DNA from 2 places in the Janibacter hoylei PVAS-1 genome. Region 2 is predicted to be linked to the other one. Evidence: riboswitches for the same ligand, from Rfam matches in the RefSeq annotation. Region 2 holds a riboswitch; the other holds the start of a gene.
What was found. A riboswitch is a leader RNA that binds a small molecule or an ion and turns the genes downstream of it on or off. The one in region 2 is predicted to bind cyclic di-AMP.
Positions count from the first base shown of each region.

Region 1: another riboswitch for cyclic di-AMP. It lies ahead of CWN80_RS10655 (C40 family peptidase); the one in region 2 lies ahead of CWN80_RS05975 (C40 family peptidase).

Region 1 is NZ_PIPF01000010.1:133,437-141,335, forward strand. Features, by position in the region: gene CWN80_RS10640 (Na+/H+ antiporter subunit E) at 1-384, shown strand, start outside; gene CWN80_RS10645 (MrpF/PhaF family protein) at 381-647, shown strand; gene mnhG (monovalent cation/H(+) antiporter subunit G) at 644-1,021, shown strand; gene CWN80_RS10655 (C40 family peptidase) at 1,088-1,954, opposite strand; cyclic di-AMP (ydaO/yuaA leader) riboswitch at 1,957-2,137, opposite strand; gene CWN80_RS10660 (iron-dependent transcriptional repressor DtxR) at 2,251-2,961, opposite strand; gene CWN80_RS10665 (MFS transporter) at 3,005-4,201, opposite strand; gene CWN80_RS10670 (hypothetical protein) at 4,244-4,969, shown strand; gene CWN80_RS10675 (SDR family NAD(P)-dependent oxidoreductase) at 4,966-5,709, shown strand; gene CWN80_RS10680 (hydroxyacid-oxoacid transhydrogenase) at 5,706-7,004, shown strand; gene CWN80_RS10685 (hypothetical protein) at 7,102-7,395, opposite strand; gene CWN80_RS10690 (hypothetical protein) at 7,392-7,709, opposite strand.
Region 2 is NZ_PIPF01000005.1:158,932-166,830, reverse strand. Features, by position in the region: gene CWN80_RS06000 (class I SAM-dependent DNA methyltransferase) at 1-4, opposite strand, end outside; gene CWN80_RS15520 (excalibur calcium-binding domain-containing protein) at 131-1,144, shown strand; gene CWN80_RS05990 (class F sortase) at 1,221-1,859, shown strand; gene CWN80_RS05985 (AMP-dependent synthetase/ligase) at 1,869-3,608, opposite strand; gene CWN80_RS05980 (C40 family peptidase) at 3,713-4,534, opposite strand; cyclic di-AMP (ydaO/yuaA leader) riboswitch at 4,533-4,690, opposite strand; gene CWN80_RS05975 (C40 family peptidase) at 5,006-5,767, opposite strand; cyclic di-AMP (ydaO/yuaA leader) riboswitch at 5,774-5,942, opposite strand; gene CWN80_RS05970 (GTP pyrophosphokinase) at 6,040-6,720, opposite strand; gene CWN80_RS05965 (DUF4919 domain-containing protein) at 6,838-7,347, shown strand; gene CWN80_RS16000 (GNAT family N-acetyltransferase) at 7,344-7,899, shown strand, end outside.

The sequences.
Region 1 (7,899 bases), on a different contig from region 2:
CAGTACTTCGGCCGGATCCACCCGTGGCCGCTCGTCCAGCTCATCGCGCGCTTCCTCGTCGACCTCGTGCAGGCCGCCGTCCAGGTCGCCGCCGCCACCCTCAGCCCGCGCCCCGCGCAAGGCGGGTCGATCGTCGCCGTCCAGCTGCGCACCCGGTCGGAGTTCTACATGACGATCGTCTCGGCCCTCGTCTCCCTCGTGCCGGGCTCGATCGTCGTCGAGGCCCGACGCCGCGCGGGCATCCTCTACGTCCACGGCTTCCACGTCACGACCCCCCAGGAGCTCGAAGAGCTGCGCCGGGACGTCCTCGCCGTCGAGACCCGCGTCGTGCGGGCCATCGGCACCCGCGAGGAGATCACCCTCTGCTCCGAGGAGGAGGCATGAGCATCATCCTGGCCATCGCCCTCGGCATGCTCATCTGCGCCGCCGCGCTCGTGCTGGTGCGCGTCGCGCTCGGCCCGACCAACCTCGACCGGGCGCTCAGCCTCGACGTCCTCATCGTCATCGTCACGGGCATCATCGCCACGCAGATCCTGCGCACGGACGACCCCGGGCCGCTGCCGATCATGGTGGTCTTCAGCCTCACCGGCTTCGTCGGCTCGGTGTCCGTCGCCCGCTTCATGGCCCGCAAGCAGGACGACGCATGAGCTGGCAGGAGATCTGTGACCTCGCCGGGGGCATCAGCCTGCTCCTCGGCTCGACGATCGCCCTCGTCGGCGCGATCGGTCTGGCCCGGCTGCCCGACATCTTCGGCCGCATGCACGCGGCGACCAAGCCGCAGACCCTCGGCCTGCTGCTCATCCTCGTGGGCCTGGCTCTCAACGTGCGCACCTGGGCCTCGGTCGCCACGCTCTTCATCGTCGTCGGCGCCCAGGCCCTCACCGCCCCGGTGACAGCCCACATGCTCGGCCGCGCCAGCTACCGCACCGGCGCCTCCGAGGACGACCTGCTCCACCACGACGAGCTCGGCGAGGACTACCGGCGCATGACGGAGCAGCAGGCCACCGGCGACGAGGCCTGACCGCACGACGAAGGGGGCGGAGGGAGATGATCTCCCTCCGCCCCCTTCGTCATGGGGTGGGCCTGCTCAGACGCGGCCGTACCCGGAGACGCCGTCGAAGATCGGACGGATCGAGATCGACTTGCCAGTGCGCGGTGCGTCGATCATCATGCCGTCGCCGACATAGATGCCGACGTGCCACGAGGGCGAGCCGAAGAAGACGAGGTCACCCGGCTGCGGGTTGGACACGGGGGTCGCGGCGGCCTGCTGGGCCGTCGTGACGCGCGGTAGCGACTTGCCCGCCTTGGCGAAGACGTACTGGGTGAAGCCCGAGCAGTCGAAGCCGGAGGGGGTGGACCCGCCGTAGACGTAGGGGACGCCGATGTACTGCTTGGCGATGGAGATGACGTCGGAGCTCGCGGAGGAGGCCGCGGCGGGGGCGGGCTCGCTCTTGGCCGGGGCCGGGGCCTGACGCTCCTGCGAGCGGCTCGGCGCGGTGGACTCGGTGCGCTCGCTGGCCTGCTCCTCGCGGGCGGCCTGCTCCTGCTCCTGCTCGCGCTGACGCTCGGCGGCGGCCTCCTGGCGGGCCTGCTCGCGCTCGGCGCGGGCCCGCAGCTGGGCCGGGGTGGGGCCGGTCGGCTTGGCGACGGGCTCGACCTCGATCTTGCCGAAGGCGGCGTCGGTCGCCTTCGACGACGTCGTCGTGGCGGGCGCGGTGACCGCGGCGGCGGGAGCGGCCGGGGCGGAGGCGGTCTGGACCGGGGCGGCGTCGACCTCGGCGGTCGAGTCGGCGGCCTGGGCGGGGATGGCGATCGCGGCGATCAGACCACCGGAGGCAGCGATGACGGCCGAGCCCTTGGCGAGGGGCGTGCCCGCTTGGCTGACGATCTGGCCGAGCTCGGACACGGGGTTGTAGCGACCGGCGGCGCGGTGGCGCCCGACGTTGTGAGACAAGGTGATGACCTCTATCCCGCCTGCGGGGTCAGCTGTCGGGTTCGAGCCAGAGGTCTGGCCCGGCCCTGCGACACCGGACCGACCTGGCGGTCCGCTGCGTCCCAGGACTTCACCCCGAGGAGCATCCGCGATGCCCCGCCAAAACGTGGGTCCCCCGCTCCTGTCATGCGGTGTCGTGCAGATCCGTCGGGTGCGGTGACAGGACTCAGCGTCCGCGTGACGGGTCCGCCCAGGGGGAGCGGACCATCAGACCGTACCCGCAGATCACGGCAATGTCACGCCGAGGTCACGAGAGGTCACGGAGCGACCAGCTCGACGAAGACGTGCTCGGCGACGTCCTTGGGCAGCGACACCGCGTCGCCCGGCTGGGCACCGACCCGCGCGACGATGACGCGGTCTCCCTCGGGGGTGACGTCGACGACCTCACCGGGGCGCAGCCGCGCCTCGGTGAGCAGCTCCAGCGCCTCGTGGTCGACCTGGGCCGGCTCGCCGATGCGGCGCACGCGGTACTGCCCCGTGGGCTTGCCCTGCGCGACCTGGACGAGGCTCTGCAGACCCTCGAGGTAGTCGATGCTCGCCTCCTCGTCCGAGAGCAGCTCGTCGAGGCCGGGGATCGGGGTCCCGTAGGGCGACTCCCGGTGCTCGGGCAGCATCGCGAGGATCTTGCGCTCGACGCGCTCGCTCATCACGTGCTCCCACCGGCAGGCCTCGTCGTGCACGTGCTCCCACTCGAGACCGATGACGTCGGCGAGCAACCGCTCGGCGAGGCGGTGCTTGCGCATCACCCGCGTGGCGAGCAGCCGCCCTTCGTCGGAGAGGACGAGCCGGCGGTCCTCGCCGAGGCTGACGAGGCCATCACGCTCCATGCGCGCCACGGTCTGCGAGACGGTCGGGCCGGAGTGGCCGAGCCGCTCGGCGATGCGGGCGCGCATCGGCGGGATGTTTTCCTCCTCGAGCTCGAAGATCGTGCGGAGGTACATCTCGGTGGTGTCGATGAGGTCCTTCACGAGCCCCATCATGCCCTGCCCGGCGGCGCCGCGGGCCGCCGCGTCAGGCCGCGGAGCGCTCCCGGTCGGCGCGTGGGATCCACAGGCTCGTCCAGGCCAGCCCCGCGAGGCCGAGGGCCCCGAGCGCCACGGCGGCGGCGGGCAGCGAGACGAGGGTGGTGACGGCGCTCAGGCCGAGCGAGCCGCCGGCGTGCCCCACCTCGCCGGTGAGCCGCCAGGCGCCGAGGAACTGGGCCCGGTCGCGGCTCGGCGCGGCGTCCGCGCCGAGGGTCATGACGATGCCCGACCCCAGCCCGTTGCCCAGGGCCATGGCGAGCGCGACGGCGAGCAGCTCCCCCTTCGTGTCGGCGAGGGGCAGGGCGACGAAGGAGAGCGAGACGACGCCCAGCAGCGCCCCGACGACCCACATCCGGCCGAGCCGGTCCATGACCCAGCCGCCGGGGTAGACGAGGACGAGCTCGGCGAGACCGGCGACGGCGAAGATCTGCGAGGAGTCGACGCCGTCGAGGCCGATGTGCAGCGCCCACAGCGGCAGGATCGCCAGCCGGGCGGAGCGCAGCGCCGAGATCACCGTGACGCCCAGGCCCTGGGTGAGCAGCAGGCGGGCGTGCCGCCGGATGACCCGGAAGACCCCGGTGTGCGGCTCCTGCGCGCGGGCCCGCTCGTGCTCACCGGTGAGGTCGGGTGCGGTGAGGACGGTCAGCACGGAGCCGACGGCGAGGAGCACGGCCAGCCCGTAGGCCCCCTGCAGGCCGAAGGGGGCGATGGCCAGCGACCCGACAACCGGCCCGAGGAGCAGCCCGGCCCGCATCGACCCACCGAGCAGGGACATGCCACGGGCGAGGAGCTGCCGCGGCAGGACGTCGATCATGAAGCCCTGCCGGGCGAGGAAGAAGGCGGAGGAGGCGAGCCCGCTGACGAGCAGCGCGACACCCATGAGCCACAGCGAGGGCGCCCACCCCGCGACGGCGAGCGCCGCGACGTCGAGCAGGCCAGCGCGGACGAGGGTCGCGCGCTCGCCGATGCGGGCGACGAGGGCTCCGGCGGGCAGGACCCCGACGAGCTGCCCGACCCCGGTGAGGGCGACGACGAAGGCGGCGGTGCCGAGGCTCGCGCCGAGCTCGTCGGCCCGCAGCGCAGCGACCGGGATGACGGCGCCGGTCGCGGCGGCGGAGAGGAAGGTCGGCCCGAAGGCGGGTACGGCGATGCGCCTCCAACCGAAGGTCTCGCGCGTACTCATCCCCCTCATCCTCTCCTGCCGGCTCGTCGCTAGGTTGGGGTGGTGCACACCACAGCCGAGACGACGACCGTGTCCACCCTGCGCGCCGGCCCCCCGGGCACCGGCAACGGCGGCTGGTTGTGCGGGCTGCTCACCGAGCGCCTCGACGACCTCGTCCCCGCGGAGGGGGACCTGACGTCGGCGACGGTCCGCCTGAGCGCGCCGACGCCGCTCGGGCGTCCCCTGCGGTGGGAGGTCGACGGCACGGTCGCCGACGGCGCCGAGCTCGCGGTGCACCTGCTCGACGGCGACACCCTGCTCGGCACGGCCCGCCGCACGACCGCCCCCGACCTGACGGTCCCCGCACCGGTCGACCTCGAGGCGGCCCGGACCGCGGCGGCCGGCGTCGACGCGAGCGACCACCCCTTCCCCGGCTGCTACGTCTGCGGGCCCGAGGCCGAAGGGGGTCTGCGCGTCTTCGTCGGGCCGGTCGCCGGCCGCGACGACGTCCTCGCCTCGCCCGTGACCCTGACCGAGGAGGGCCTGCCGCCGGTGCTCGCAGCGCTGGACTGCCCGGGCGCCTTCGCCGTGGGCTTCGGCGAGGAGGCCTTGCTGCTCGGCACCCTCACCGCCACCGTCCACGCCGAGGTGCCCGTGGGCCGCGAGCTCGTCGTCGTCGCGTGGGAGATCGGGTGCGAGGGCCGCAAGCGCCACAGCGGCACCGCCCTGCTCGACGGCGAGCGGGTGCTCGCGAGCGCAGCCGCCACCTGGATCGTGGTGGCCCGATGAGCCGCCCCCTCGCCCTCGTCACCGGCGCCAGCTCCGGCATCGGGGCCGCCACCGCGCGTGCGCTCGCCGCGGCCGGCCACGAGGTGGTCTGTGCGGCCCGCCGCACCGACCGCATCGCCGACCTCGCCGCCGAGATCGACGGGCGCGCCGTCACCTGCGACGTCACGGACGCGGCCTCCGTCGCGGCGTTGGCCGCCGAGATCGGCGACCGCCTCGACGTGCTCGTCAACAACGCGGGTGGCGCCTTCGGCCTCGACCCGGTGGCCACGGGTGACGTCGAGGACTGGCGAGCCATGTACGAGGTCAACGTCATCGGCACCCTGCGCGTGGTGCAGGCGCTGCTCCCTTCGCTCGTCGCGGGTGAGGGGGTCATCGTCAACGTCGGCTCGACCGCCGGCCGCACCTCCTACGAGGGCGGCGCGGGCTACACCGCGGCCAAGCACGCGCTCGCGACGATGACGGAGACGATGCGCCTGGAGCTCGTCGACCAGCCGGTGCGGATCACCGAGGTCGCGCCGGGGATGGTGCACACGGAGGGCTTCTCCCTCACCCGCTTCAAGGGAGACGCGGAGCGCGCCGAGCAGGTCTACGCCGGCGTCGCCGAGCCCCTCGTCGCCGAGGACGTCGCCGACGCGATCACCTGGATGGCCACCCGCCCCCCGCACGTCAACGTCGACCTGCTCGTCATCAAGCCCCGCGCGCAGGCCGCCCAGCACAAGGTCCACCGGGAGATCACATGAGCCTGCCCACCCCCGCCACCCCCGAGGCCGTCTTCACCTACGCCGCGCCGCGCCTGAAGTTCGGGCCCGGAGCCGTCAGCGAGATCGGTCACGACGTCGCCGGGCTGGGCGCCCGGTCGGCACTCGTCGTCACCGACGCGCGGCTGGCCGCCACCGGCCACCCCGAGCGGGTCGCCGAGGCCCTGCGCTCGGCCGGGCTGCGCGCCGAGGTCCACGACTCGGCCGCCGTCGAGCCGAGCGACGCCTCCCTCGCGGCCGCCGTCGAGAGGGCGAAGGGGGCGGCCCCCTTCGACGCCGTCGTCGCCGTCGGCGGTGGGTCGAGCATCGACACGGCCAAGGCGGTTTCGCTCCTGCTCACCAACCCCGGCGAGCTCATGGACTACGTCAACGCGCCGGTCGGCGGCGGGCGGGCGCCCGAGCAGCCGGCGCTGCCCCTTGTCGCCGTGCCGACGACGACGGGCACCGGTGCGGAGTCGACCACGGTCTGCGTCCTCGACGTGCTCGCGGCCAAGGTCAAGACCGGCATCAGCCACGAGCGGCTGCGGCCGGTGCTCGCGGTCGTCGACCCCGAGCTGACCGCCACCCAGCCGCCCGGGGTCACCGCCTCGGCCGGGATGGACATCCTCTGCCACGCCCTCGAGTCGTGGACCGCGCGGCCGTACACGAGCTACGAGCACAAGACGCCTGAGCAGCGGGTGCCCTACTGCGGCTCCAACCCGATCTCTGACCTCTATGCCGAGAAGGCGATGCGCCTGCTCGCCGGCGCCTTCCGCGGTGCCGTAGCGGGCGAGGAGCGGGCCCGCACCGACATGGCGCTCGCGGCGACCTTCGCGGGGATGGGCTTCGGCAACGCCGGTGTCCACGTGCCGCACGCCAACGCCTACCCGGTCGCCGGGCGGGTCCACGACCTGGGCTCGGCCTTCCGCCCCGACGGGTACGACGTGGAGGAGGCGATGATCCCGCACGGCATGGCGGTCGCCTCGACCGCTCCGGCCGCCTTCGCGATGACTTTCGCAGCCGACCCGCAGCGCCACCTGACCGCCGCCGCCTGGCTCGACCCGCAGGGCCTCGACGCCGACGTCCCCGAGCCCGAGCGCCTGTCGGCCGTGCTGCGCCGGCTCATGCGCGACATCGGGCAGCCCTCGGGGCTCGCCGAGATCGGCTACGGCGAGGCGGACGTCGACGGCATCGTGTCCGGGACCATGCAGCAGCAGCGCCTGCTGGCGACAGCGCCGCGCGTCGTCACCGAGGAGGACCTCGCCGGGGTGGTGAGGGCTTCGATGCACCACTGGTGAGTTGGGCGATTGATGCTCCGCGGCGACACACCAAGGCTGATATTCCCCACACTGCCACCAGCCGAGAGTTGAACGACAACCCTCCGTAGCGAAGCAGTTACAGGTACGTCAGCCACCCTTCGCTGTAATAGCGCACTCTCGAGGGCGCGAGAGCGCGCTCGATCTCAGCCGCAAGCGACATTCCCCGCGCGTCCAGCTCATCGATATGGCCAGCGAGCGAGCGCCGCTCACTCAGGCCAAGGGGGACAACAACTTGATAGTCAGCGTTCCACGCGACGATGCGAGCGACCAAGTCAACAGGGAGCCCGGCCCGGTCGATCACAAGGTGGCCTTCGGACTCTTCGCGCAGGGAAGGATCAATGTAGTCGGCGGAGAGCGTCAAGTACCTCATGGCTTCCACGCCCGATGGAAGATCACGCCCGTGTCGGGGTTTATCGGCTCTTCACCCACGATGAGGGTGCCGATCCGACCTGAAGTCTGCAACTGCCCCTGCCAGCGCAGGACCAGGTTGGGGTCAATTGCAGAATCGGACGGTCTTGCAGGAACCACCGTCGTGTTGCCGTCGAACTCGCTGAGTGTCCCGACGGCAACACCCGATGGCGAGGCCGCGATCGGGTGTCCGCCCATGGACGATGGCAATGTGCCGGTCACCGGGTCTAGGACCAACACAAGGCTGTTCGGAAAAGTTGTCGCGATCTGCAGCATCAGCCGCCACCACCCAACCGATTCATCCTTGCGATGAACAGCCCTTGCTCCCGACTGCAAGCCAAGCAGTGGGGGTACACCTCGAAGGGCCCATCACTCTGCGAAATCGGCGGTTGGGGATCTGGGATCGCGCCCCCCGACTTGGTCCCTGAGGTCCTTACCCCGCATCGATGACAGCCCGTATCACTCA
Region 2 (7,899 bases):
CCATGGGCCCAGCCTGCCAGCCGCCACCGACGGCGGGGCTTCCCGGCTGACCCCGGGCGGGTATATCTTGCCGATCACCGGCGCGCCCGCGGGGGGAGCGCCTTGTCGCTTCGTCATGGGGAGAGCAGACGTGCGCACCATCGTTGCCAGGACCACCATCGCCGGACTCATCGCCTCGGGCGGCCTCGCGCTGACACTCGCCACTCCGGCGTGGGCTGCCGCGCCGACCGACCTGTGCACACCGGGCGCCAGCTTCACGCTCACGAGCGCCGAAGGGGTCGATCCCGCACTGGTGACCTCGGTGCGGGAGGCACTCACGGCGCGCGGGCTCTCGGTTGCGGCCGACGATGCCGACCTCACCGCGGTCATCGCCCCGGCGGCCGAGATCGTCGAGGGAGGCGATGCATCGGTCATGGCGGTCGCGCTGACTGCCGGCGAGCTTGATCCGTCGACGGCGGAGGAGGGCACCGACTGGGCTCCAGCGATGTGGACGGATGGTGCTACGCCGGTCAACGCGCTGCTGAATGCGTCGTGCGGCTCGCCCATGGCGGCCGACGAGCAGGACGGGTCCGGAGATGGGGTCGGCGAGGCCGCCGCCGCTCCCGCCGCCGCCCCTGCCACGGTGGCTGCCGCGCCGGCGACTCCTCCTGCCACGGCAGCCGCCGCCCCAGCTGCCCCGGCACGGGGCGCGGTGCCAGCGGCTCCAGCTGCCGCAGCGGCCCCGCAGGCGGCACAGGCTCCGGCTGCCGCTGCGGCACCGGCAGCTCCTGCCGCACCGGCCACAGCTCAGGCGCCTGCGGCGCAGTCGGCTCCCGTGGCCGCAGCTGCCCCGGCTCGGTCGACCGTCCCGATCGGTGACAAGGACTGCAAGGACTTCATCTCGCAGGCCGAGGCGCAGGTCTTCTTCACCAGCCAGGGTGGCCCCGCCGTGGACCCGCACCGGCTTGATGCCAACAACAACGCCGTGGCTTGCGAGGCCCACTTCGGTACCGACAGCTCCCAGGCGTCCCAGCGCAGTCAGGCCCGCACGATCAACGCCGGCGTCCCGGACGTCGCCGGCCCGAACGTGCTGGGTCTGCTCGGCGGCGGCCTGCTCGTCCTGAGCGGCCTCGGGGTCGCCGTGCGGGCCCGTCGCGCCGACTGACCGGGCGGGCCGCAACCTGAGACGCCTCGTCCTGCTGCTCGTCGCCTTCGGCCTCGTCGCCGGGGGCGCAGGGCTGGTGCGGTGGTCGCTCGCGGGGGGCGATGAGCCCGCCGCGGCGCCGGTCCCGAGCCGGACCTACGCGGTGGCGTCACCGACACCGGACACGACGCGTACGGCGACCGTCGACGCGATCCCGGACGACCCGGCCCCGGCGACGAGCGCTTCGTCCAGTGCGTCGAGCCCCGGCCTCGTCATGTCGCCCGAGCGGATGGGGCCCGACCGGCTCTATGTGCCGTCGCTCGGGATCTACGCCAGTCTCGACGGGGTGAAGTTCAGCGGCGGCTCCTTGGCCATCCCTCGGGAACCGTGGCGCGTGGGACGCGACGTGTGGTCGGCCCCACTGGGCGGCGGCGCGGGGACCACCCTGCTCGCTGGTCACGTCGACCTGTCAGGTACCCCGGGAGCTCTGGCCCGACTCAGCGAAGCTCGCGCCGGCGCACTCGTCTACGTCACCGACGGCGCAGGGAGGCGCTCGGCTTTCGTCACGACGAGTCTGCAACGCTACTCCAAGGTGTCGCTGCCTCGATCGCTCTTCGCCGTGGACGGTCCCCGCCAGCTCGCTGTCGTCACCTGCGGTGGCCCGGTGATGACGATCGACGGGGAGCAGCACTACCGGGACAACGTCGTGCTCACGGCCGTGCCGGCCGACGTCTGAGGCCGGCCGTCAGCGTCGGCTGTAGAGCCCCTCGATCACGTCGGCGCGCTGCTGGGTGATGACGTGCCGCTTGAGCTTTTGCGTCGCTGTGAGCTCGCCGCTCTCCTCGGTGAAGTCGTCGTCGAGGACCACGAAGCGCTTGATCCCCTCGGCCTTGGACACCAGGGCATTGGCCTCGTCGACGACCTGCTGGAGCTCGGCCTGCGGGTCGGCGGGTCGCTCGCGCTCGGGGTCGAGGGTGATGAGCGCGCCGACGAAGGGGCGTCCGTCGCCGACGACCATGGCCTGGGAGACGAGGGGGTGGGTGCGCAGCACGTCCTCGAGGGGGCCCGGGGAGACGTTCTTGCCGCCGGCGGTGACGATGATCTCCTTGGCCCGCCCGGTGATCGTCAGGTAGCCATCGTCGTCGAGCGTGCCGAGGTCGCCGGTGGCGAACCAGCCGTCGACGATCGCCTCGCGAGTGGCCTCGTCGTTGCCCCAGTAGCCGTCGGTGACGACGGCGCCACGGACGCTGATCGCCCCGTCGTCCGCCACCCGCACCTCGTTGCCGGGCAGCGGCCGCCCGACCGTGCCGACGCGCTGGACGCCCGGGCCGTTGACCGTGATGGCCGCGCAGGTCTCGGTGAGGCCGTAGCCCTCGTGGACGGGCACGCCGACTCCGCGGAAGAAGTGCCCGAGGCGCTCGCCGAGCGCCCCGCCACCGCTGATGACGTACTCCATCTCGCCGCCGAGCGCGGCGCGGACCTTGGTGTAGAGCAGTCGGTCGAAGACCGCGTGCGCGAGGCGCAGCGGCAGGCTCGGGCGACCCTCGCCCTCGCCGATGGCGCGGCTGCACGCGAGGGCGACCTGCTCCCCCTTCGTGAAGACGACGGCGGACACTCGCTGCCCCGAGGCCTGGCTGCGGACGCCGTCGTGGACCTTTTCGAAGACGCGCGGCACGCCGACGACCATGTGCGGGCGGAAGGAGCCGAGCTTGTCGACGATGCTGCCGAAGTCCGCCCAGAAGCCGACCGTCGCGCCGGACTGGGCGGCGATGTAGGCGACCGATCGGGCGAGGACGTGGGCCATCGGCAGGAAGATGAGGATACGCCGCCCCGGTCGGCCCACCGAGCCGATGGGGTGGTCGAGGCACCCGGCGACCTCGGCCGCGAGGTGACGGTGGGTGAGGACCACGCCCTTCGGCCGGCCGGTGGTGCCGGAGGTGTAGACGATGCCGGCGAGGTCGTCGAGGGTGACCGCGTCGCGACGCTCGATGACGCGCGCTTCGGGCACCTGCCGGCCGCGCTCGCCGAGGACCTCGAGGGCGTCCTCGTCGATGACGAGCACCTCGACGTCGAGCCCGAGGCCGCGGGCGGTCTCGGCCTGGTCGGCCGTGCCGACGAGCAGCAGGCGGGCGCCGGAGTCGCGCAGGATCCACTCGAGCTGCCCGGCCGAGGAGGAGGGGTAGACGGGGACGGTGCCCGCGCCGACGGCCCAGACAGCCTCGTCGAGCAGCAGCCACTCGTAGCGGGTGTCGGCCATGAGCGCGACCCGGTCGCCGGCCTCCACGCCGCTCGCGACGAGCCCGCGGGCGGCGGACGTCAGGGCGACGAGGTGGTGCCGTGCCGTGATGGTCTCCCAAGCGTCGTCGACCCAGCGGGCGAAGGACGGATGGGCGGGCTCCTCGTGCGCGCGACGCCAGGCGCGAAGGGGGAGCAGGTCCGCCTGGGTGAGCTCGAGCGGGCCTCCGGTGGCGTGGGTGCGGGTCACGGCCGGTCTCCTCATGGTGCGACTACAAGTGTAGAAGTCTAGTGTCTCACGACACGACGCAGGCCCACGACCGCTGGGGTCGGGGGCCTGCGTCATCGCATCGCTCAGAAGCGGCCGTAGGACACGTCGTCGGTCCAGATCTCGCGCTCGGTGACGCCCGTGCTCGAGTTGCCCGCGTCGAGGATCTTGCCGTCGCCGGCGTAGATCCCGTTGTGGTACGCAGGGTTGCCGAAGAAGACGATGTCGCCGGGCTGCGGGTCGGAGACCGGGGTGGCCGCCGCCTGCTGCTGGTCGGTCGTCCGCGGCAGCTCCTTGCCCGCCTTGTCGTAGACGTACTGGACGAAGCCGGAGCAGTCGAAGCCGGACGGGCTCGTGCCGCCCATGACGTAGGGCGAGCCGATGAGGCTGCGGGCGGTGCTGACGATCGAGGAGTCGGAGGTGCTCGCGGTCGAGATCTCCGCGGTGCCGCCGTCGGTCGAGGCCGCCGCGGTCGCCTGGCCGCTGGTGGAGCCGCTCTCGGTCAGGCCCATCTCGGAGCCGGTCTCCGGGCCCACGACGCCGTCGGCGGCCAAGCCGTGCTCGGCCTGCCACTGCGTGACGGCCTGCTCGGTCTCGGAGCCGAAGACGCCGTCGGCGCTCACGCCGACCTCGTCCTGGATCTGCTCGACGACACCGCCGGTGTCGCCGACGCGGACGATGTCGGTGAAGCTGCTGGAGCTGCTCGTCGAGTCGCTGCTCTGCGCGCCGCCGGCGGTCGAGGACTGCGTCGTCGGGGCCTGCGGCCCGCCGTTGGCGGAGGCGCTGCCGGCGAAGGCGGTCGAGGCGCCGAGGCCGAGGGCCGTGGCCGCGAGGACTCCGGCGCCGACGCGGGAGGCGGCGGCGCGGGCTCGGGGTGCGCCGTGACGCGGGGTGTGGAAGGTGATCATGCTGTGTCTCCTGGCGCCTGCGGAGTTAGCTGTCGGGTTGGGGTGGAGACCACCCCGTCCGATGGCTCGGCAGGGGCCGAGCCGGTGGACTTCACCCCGAGGCCTCGCGGCCAGAGGTTGGGTCCTCCGCTCCCACCGGTTCTGCAGGGGATCCGTCGGGGTGGTGGGACTCGGCGTGCCCCGACGGTGCCCGACATGCGTCCGGGCCGCGGTCGACCATAGATCACATGGTCACGGATTGGTAACGCGCCCCGGCTGCCCGCCCTCTCCTACCCCGCCGCTCCCACCCCGCATTTCCCTAGGCAGATACGGGCGGGGGTGCGCATTTCCCTAGGGAAATGCGGGCTGGGGTGGCCGTCAGGGGGGTGGGGTGGTCATTTCCCTAGGGAAATGCGGTGGGGTGGCATGACGAAGGGCGGTCCCGACCGTGGTCGGGACCGCCCTTCGTGGCGTACGGCTGGGCCGGTCGGATCAGACGCGGCCGTAGGTGACGGCGCTGGTCCAGATGGCGCGCTTGGTCGTGTCGACGCGCGAGTTGCCGGCGTCGTACATCTTGCCGTTGCCGGCGTAGATGCCCACGTGCCACGCCGGGGCGCCGAAGAAGACGAGGTCGCCGGCGCGGGGCGAGGAGACGCGGGACGTGGAGCGACGCTGCTGCTCGGCCGTACGCGGCAGGGTCTTGCCGTGGCGGGCGTAGACGTAACTGGTGAAGCCCGAGCAGTCGAAGCCGGAGGGCGTCGTGCCGCCGGAGCGGTACGGGGTGCCGACGAGGCTGGAGGCGGTCGAGAGGACCGAGCTGCTGGAGACCGAGCGGGTCGAGGTGCGCGAGGAGCGGGTCGAGGTCGAGCGGCTGCTCGACGACTTCAGGCCCATCTTGGTGCCCGTGCGCGGACCGACGACGCCGTCGGCGGCCAGGCCCTTGCGCTTCTGCCAGCGCTTGACGGCCGCCTTGGTCTTCGGGCCGAAGACGCCGTCGGCGGTCACGCCGACCTTGCGCTGGATCTGCTTGACGACGGTGCCGCGTGAGCCCTGCTTGACCAGACCGGAGAAGGAGGCCTTGGCGGTGGCCGACTGGGTCGACTGCGTCGCGGGGGCGGCGGTCGCGCTCTGCGCACCGGCGGTGGCGGTACCGAGGCTGACGGCCGCGACGGCGACCATGGTCGCGCCCGCACGCTTGCCGGTCTGGGAGGACTTGCTGGGGGCGCGGTGGCGCCCGGTGTAGAACATCGACATGGCGAACTCTCCTGCGCCTACGGAGTTAGCTGTCGGGTTGAGGTGGAGAAGCACCCCGCCCTTCCGGTCCGAAGACCGAGAGGACTGCACCCCAAGGCACGAGTGCCGTGGATCGGTGGGTCCCCCGCTCCTGCCGTGACGTGTCAGGGGCCATTCGGGCTGGCAGGATTCGGCGACCCGGTGGCAACCCCCGTGTGTGGGGTCGGGAGAAGAGTAGGGCATGTGGACACGAATTGGTAACAGGGCCTGTGGACGGGATGCCCGGGACCTGCTCAGTCCCCGTGCACCGCCCGGTGCAGCTGCGCCATCTCCTCGTCCATCCGGGCCGCCGTGCCGGCCGCGTCGGTGATCCGCTGCCGCAGATCGGCCGGGACGTCCCCTTCGTACTTGTAGAAGATCTTGTGCTCCGTGCTCGCCCAAAAATCCATGGCGACCGTGCGGAACTGCACCTCGACGGGCACCTGCACCGGACCCGAGGAGAGGAAGACGGGGATCTCGAGGATGACGTGCAGCGAGCGGTAGCCGTTGGGCTTGGGGTTGGCGATGTAGTCCTTGACGACCCGCACCGTGATGTCCGGCTGGTCGGTGAGCGCGGCCATGAGTCGGTAGACGTCGGCGACGAAGGAGCAGATGACCCGCACGCCGGCGATGTCGGTGATGTGCTCGCGCAGCTGCGGGATGTCGAGCTCGACGCCCTGACGCGCCGCCTTCTCGAGGATCGACTCGGGGGACTTCACCCGCGTCGAGATGTGCTCGATCGGGTTGTCGAGGTGCAGCTCGGTGAACTCCTCGCGCAGGATCTCCAGCCGGGTCGCGACCTGCTCCATCCCGAAGCGGTAGCCGAGCATCATCCGGGTGAACTCGTCGCGGATCTGCGCGAACCGTCGGATCGCCTCCTCGGGCAGCACGGCGGTCGGCTCCGTGGGCGGGGGCGCGGCGGTGGGCTCGGTCATGGCGTCTCCGGGATGGGGTGCGTGACAACCCTAGGCATCGTGTCTGGGAGCCAGCCGAGCGTGGCCTGCACTCCCGCGCGGCGGATACGGTCGGGGCAGACCACCCGAGGAGGGACGATGACCGAGGCCCACGCCCAGACGCTGCGCGAGCTCGTGACGCGGTACCTGACCGAGCAGACTCCCGCCAACCTGGCCGCGCTGCGCCACGCGGTGCGGTCCTCAGGCAGCTTCGACCCCGACGTCGACCTGCGGGGGGTCATCCCGCTGCTCGAGGCGGGGCGTCACCGCGAGGCGCTCGACGCGGTCCACGCCAAGATGCCCGGTGCCGCCCTCAACCCCCTGGCCCACCGCCTGCTCGCCGCAGCGCACGAAGCGCTGGGTGATGACGACGCCGCCCGTCGCGAAGCCACCCTGCACACGCTGTCCGTCGCGAGCGTCCTCGCCACGGGCGACGGCACGCAGGAGCGCCCGTGGTCGGTCCTGCGCGTCGCCGACGAGTACGACGTCATGCGAGCGAAGGGGGTCACCCCCCGTCGTCAGGCCACGCGCACCGTCGACGGTCGGGTCGTCGACGTGCACGAGGTCGTCGACGGCCCGGACGTGTGGTTCGTCCTCGACCCGGCATGACGGGTTCGACCTCGCTGCTGCCGATCACCACGGAGCGGCTGCTGCTGCGGCCATACACCCACGCCGATCTCGACGCCAGCCTCGCGTACTACGGCGACCCGCAGGTGGCGCATCACCTGCTCGAGCCCCCGTGGACCCCGGCCATCGCCCGGGAGCGCATCGCCGAGCGCGTCGAGCGGACCGGGCTCGACGGGCCACGACGGAGGCTGGCCCTCGTCGTCGAGCACGAGGGGCGAGTCGTCGGTGACGTCGCACTGTGGGCCAGGGACGCCAGCGGAGCCACGTGCGAGGTGGGCTGGGTCTTCCACCCCGACGACGCCGGGCGGGGTTTCGCGACGGAGGCCGCCGCGGCGGTGCTCGACCACGCCTTCGACCACCACGGCGTGCACCGCGTCGTCGCCGAGCTCGATGCCCGTAACCTCGCCTCGGCCGCGCTGTGCGAGCGCCTCGGCATGCGTCACGAGGCCACTCACCGGCAGGACCTCTTCAGCAAGGGCGAGTGGACCGACACCCTCGTCTACGCGGCGCTCGCGAGCGACCGGCCCCGTGAGG